Regions from separate parts of the Paenibacillus sp. FSL H8-0034 genome, predicted to be linked through region 2. Evidence: predicted binding sites of a transcription regulator. Region 2 holds the regulator's gene; the other holds the start of a gene.
What was found. The regulator CtsR, encoded in region 2, represses protease genes until heat stress. The targets are predictions, from matches to a motif close to ATGGTCAATAAAGGTCAAACA.
Positions count from the first base shown of each region.

Region 1 (2,478 bases), 730 kb from region 2:
AAGCAATCGTATTCGCCTGGAAATCCATGCTTTCTCCCAGTCCGCCGCGTGCTGGTACGAATACGCAGCGCTTGAGCGATGTGGAGGAAGACAGGTGATTCGCGACTTCAGCCATTGTGGACCCACCGGTTACCGCAACGACCTCATCCTGGGTTACGTACTTGCGCAGAATGGCCGCGCCTACGAGTCCCAGTTCCTTTTTGGTGTGGGGTGAAAGTTCTGAATCGCCTGGAACAATAACAACCTGCTTCAGGTTAAAATGCAATCGAATCTGCTCCTGAAGATCAGTCAGTCCGAACAGCTCCTTGACTAACGGTTCGATTTGCTCAAGCAGTTGCCGACCCGTTTCACTGATCCGGATACCGGAAGCCTCGATTTCAAGCAGTCCCTGCGATTTCAAAAAATCGACCTCGCTGCGCATGATACGCTCCGTGGTGTTCAGTGAACCTGCCAGTGTCCTGCGGCCTACAATGCCGGATACACGAATGAAGTGCAGAATCGTATACCTTTTTTTCATCGTATCCAATAGATCGGGCAAAAGCTGTTTTTGAATATCGAGAATTTCTCTCATACTTTACACTCCCGCTATGCTATGGACTTTTTTTGTCCCGCCACTACATTTTTCGTCCCACATCTTCCAAAAAAAAGCACTAAGACTTTCTTAGTAATCTTATTATAACGAATTGACTTGTTAATTTCAACAGCAATTCACAATTTGGTCAAAAATCACGCACCGTCAAAACAAGGTTGCAATTTACTCCCGCATATCATATAATAACCCTTGCTCGTTCATTTTAAACTATATATTTAAATGTGCGCCCGTGGTCCAATGGATATGACGTAGGCCTCCGAAGCCTGAGATCAAGGTTCGATTCCTTGCGGGCGCGCCATTACCTTCAACGAATTCGTGTTATCCATACAAACATTCATAGCCTTTACGATACGGTCATCAGCTTCCAGACTGCGTTGTGAAGGTTTTTTAATGCCGATCGTTTGACCTTTCTTGACCTTTGTTTATATTTCCGTTATGATGGTTATAGTGTTATCAAACATTCATGTACTTTTAGGAGGCTGCAGCTTATGAGTTTTATACCCATGGTAGTTGAACCCGATGCCAGAGGAGAGCGGGCGTATGACATATACTCCCGTTTGCTGAAGGATCGCATTATTTTTCTCGGTACGGCCATTAACGACCAAGTAGCGAACGCCATTATTGCCCAGTTGCTTTTCTTGGCCGCGCAGGATCCTGACAAAGACATTAATATTTATATCAACAGTCCAGGCGGTTCGATTACTTCAGGCATGGCGATCTTCGATACCATGCAGTTCATCAAGCCCGACGTTTCTACCATTTGCGTAGGTATGGCAGCTTCAATGGGTGCATTCCTGCTCGCTGCTGGTGCCAAAGGCAAACGTTTTGCGCTTCCGAACAGTGAGGTTATGATCCATCAACCACTTGGTGGTGCCGAAGGTCAAGCCAGTGATATTGCTATTCGTGCCGCTCGTATTATTAAAATGCGTGATAAATTGAATACCATTTTGGCAGAACGCACAGGACAAACCTTTGAACAAATCGAAAAAGATACGGATCGCGACAATTTCATGTATGCGGAAGACGCGCGGATCTATGGTCTGATCGATAAAGTCATAACCAAACTATAAGTTTACCCTATTTACATTGAGGGCCGTCTATTCAGTAGCACAAGCTGCTGATGGACGGTTCTTTGTTTATTAAAAATAAAAGCCCTCCCCTTAGTACGACAAGGGAGAGCCTTCAGCTATCGATTTGATTTATTATTTATCATCCAATGGAAAGAAGATCAGGTCAATCGGGAACGCAGACCCTGCTGGTGGTGTGAATTCAATATCCAAGGCTGCTTCATCACCCGTCGTTCGGGCCAGAATCTGCATCCCGTCAAACGCGGTAATCACCCCTGATTGCGGTATCAGACTGATCTCGCCATTGATTTTGATCGGTCCTTTAAATATACCGCCATACGCCAACAGCATGATCGCCATTTTTCTTGGCTTGTCCGCATGGATTTTGTAAACTACTCCATAATTGCCTTCGTTTAATACATTCTGCTTGCGCATCGGATCGTAACCCGGCTGGAACGGATCCGTCGTGCCATCACCGATAATCAAGCGGTTCGGCTTGGTGAACGAACTCGCATCTATATTCCATTTGACCTCTGACACCGGGAACGTCCCTCTGACATGACCTGTAAAAGGAAGCAGCGGCAGCTGACTGAGTGTCGTTTGCGATACCTGGCTAGTAGCGACAAAAGAAAATTCAATTTCGCCATTCGTTTCTACGTCATAGAACAGGTTGACACCTTGGCCTGGATAAAATTCCGGCATTTGCGAATAAATAAAAGTCTGATTGGCCGGAATCTCCATCGAATCGCTCCGCGGGTCATTCATCAGAAAGTCCACAGAGGCTTCATTACCGATCAGGTTGGCATACACAGAAGGCCA
Region 1 is NZ_JBBOBS010000001.1:19,761-22,238, forward strand. It holds gene NST47_RS00060 (sugar-binding transcriptional regulator) at 1-571, opposite strand, end outside; tRNA gene NST47_RS00065 (tRNA-Arg) at 816-890, shown strand; gene clpP (ATP-dependent Clp endopeptidase proteolytic subunit ClpP) at 1,081-1,662, shown strand; gene NST47_RS00075 (stalk domain-containing protein) at 1,795-2,478, opposite strand, start outside.
Region 1: a site for CtsR is predicted at 991-1,011, ahead of clpP (ATP-dependent Clp endopeptidase proteolytic subunit ClpP). Genes of this name have one in related genera too.

Region 2 (2,478 bases):
CGCGGCATAAGACATAATGCCAAAGGATCGACTTACGCGGTCCACCAGCTTCGCCTTCATCTCGAGCTGAAGCTTCTCTCTGGCTCCACGTTCATGCTCGATAAGCTGGGTGACTACCCCACATAAATTATCGATAATTTCCTTCTCTGATTGACCTAAAGTAATCTGATTGGAAATCTGGAACAGATTGCCCAAAGCCTCGCTGCCTTCACCATACAGACCACGTACAGCCAAACCTACCTGTGTAATGGCTGACAAAATTCGGTTAATTTGCTGGGTGATCACCAAAGCAGGTAAATGAATCATTACCGATGCCCTGATTCCAGTACCAACGTTTGTCGGACAACTGGTCAAATAACCGCGTTTTTCATCAAAAGCATAGTTCAGCTGTTCTTCAAAAACATCATCCAGCTGATTTGCCAAATCCCATGCTTCCTGAATCTGGAATCCTGAACACAAGCATTGTATTCGTAAATGATCCTCCTCATTCAACATGATGCTGATCGATTCGTTGTCACTTAGAATAACAGCCCCGTTACGCGATTCATTGGCTAAAGCGGGACTGATCAAATGTTTTTCAACCAGTACTCGCTTCTCAAGCTCATCCAATTCGTCCAAGTTCAGTATCGAGAAATCACTAATGGTTCGCAATTCCTCATTCTGCAGAAGGCCCGTTAACATATCCAGCACTTCCTTGGACTGATCACTTGTCGAAAGCATGGGAAATGGATGCGACTGCAGGTTTCTGGCAATACGTACTCTGCTGCTGATTACAATATCTGAGTCAGGGCTTTCACCCTTCATCCAATCGCTTAAGGCTTGTTCCGTAAAACGATTTGTTACCATAAGCTTGCCTCCTGCCTGCTCAAAGGAACTAAACTTATCCTTCTAGTACTTTTTTCTCCAAATTGCGAATCTCATCCCGAAGTTCAGCTGCTTGTTCGAACTCTTCATTTTCAATTCGATTCAAAAGCTCTTTCTTTAAGCATTCGATTTCCCGCTTATGCTTTATTAACCCACCTGAACGTTTAGGAACCTTTCCGGTATGAACCGTACTGCCGTGAACTCGTTTAAATAAAGGATCTAACTTCTCATCGAAGTATTTATAACAAGAGCTGCAGCCAAATCTGCCTACTTTGCTGAACTGGCTGTAGGTTAACCCGCAATTCTCACAACGGCTTGGCTGAGCTTTAGGTGTTAACCCTTGACTGGCAGGATCGAAATCCAGCAGCCCTGAGAGTAAATTATGAATCGAGAACCCATTCGGTGTACCGGGGATTAACTCTCCCTTGTCTCTTGCGCATGATTCACAAATGTGAAATTCGGTTTTCTCACCATTAAGAATTTTGGTAAAATGAAGTGTTGCCTGTTTCTTGCCGCACTCCTGACAAATCATTGGAATCCCTCCTTATTTACTCAACAAGGAAATCAGCATGGCTTTTAGAATCTTGGCTCGGATCTCATCACGGAGAGGCAGCTTCAACTGGAGAACGTCTCTAGAGATCGCTGCTCTCATCATCGCTGCTTCTCTTGTCGTAATATATCCGCTCTCCTCCAACTGATACAGCAAGCCCTCAGAGGTCCCTTGATCGATCTGTGAGCAAATCGTTTTGAAAATAAGATCGAGAACAGACCCGTGAGCGTTCAGCTCTATTTTTTGAATACGGATATAGCCGCCGCCGCCGCGTTTGCTCTCTACAATATAACCCTTTTCCAATGTAAACCGGGTACTGATGACATAATTAATTTGAGAAGGAACACATTCAAATTGATCTGCCAAATCGTTACGTTGTATATCTACTACGCCTTCATCGCTTAGCTGCAAAATACTTTTCAGGTATTGCTCGATGACTTCCGAGACATTACGCATCAATTCGACCTCCTTACGAGAAGTAAATTGACTTTGACTTTCTTTGACTTTAACTTTATTATAGCAGTTTTCTGATAATTTGCAACTGGGAGCTGCATCATTTTATTTTCCGCTTTTCGGACTGTTTTAATTCTTTAAATCAAAAACAAAAAATAGCCTTTTCGGATAAGTATCCAAAAAGGCTATTTTACTGTGCTTGGCAACGTCCTACTCTCCCAGAACCCTGCGGTTCAAGTACCATTGGCGCTGAAGGGCTTAACGGTCGTGTTCGAGATGGGAACGCGTGGTTCCCCTTCGCCATCATCACCAAACGGGATTTTACATCAAGGTTTGCACCCTGAAAACTAGATCCGAAACTTCACATTACGCTTGAGCAGCGCGCCTCACTCGCTTTCGCTTGCAAGACTCTTTCTTTGGATAAGCCCTCGACCGATTAGTATTCGTCAGCTCCATACCTTGCGGCACTTCCACCCCGAACCTATCTACCTCATCGTCTATAAGGGGTCTTACTAATTTGGGAAATCTCATCTTGAGGGGGGCTTCGCGCTTAGATGCTTTCAGCGCTTATCCCTTCCGTACGTAGCTATCCAGCCGTGCTCCTGGCGGAA
Region 2 is NZ_JBBOBS010000001.1:748,578-751,055, reverse strand. It holds gene NST47_RS03425 (protein arginine kinase) at 1-846, opposite strand, end outside; gene NST47_RS03420 (UvrB/UvrC motif-containing protein) at 881-1,396, opposite strand; gene NST47_RS03415 (CtsR family transcriptional regulator) at 1,409-1,870, opposite strand; rRNA gene rrf (5S ribosomal RNA) at 2,065-2,181, opposite strand; rRNA gene NST47_RS03405 (23S ribosomal RNA) at 2,284-2,478, opposite strand, start outside.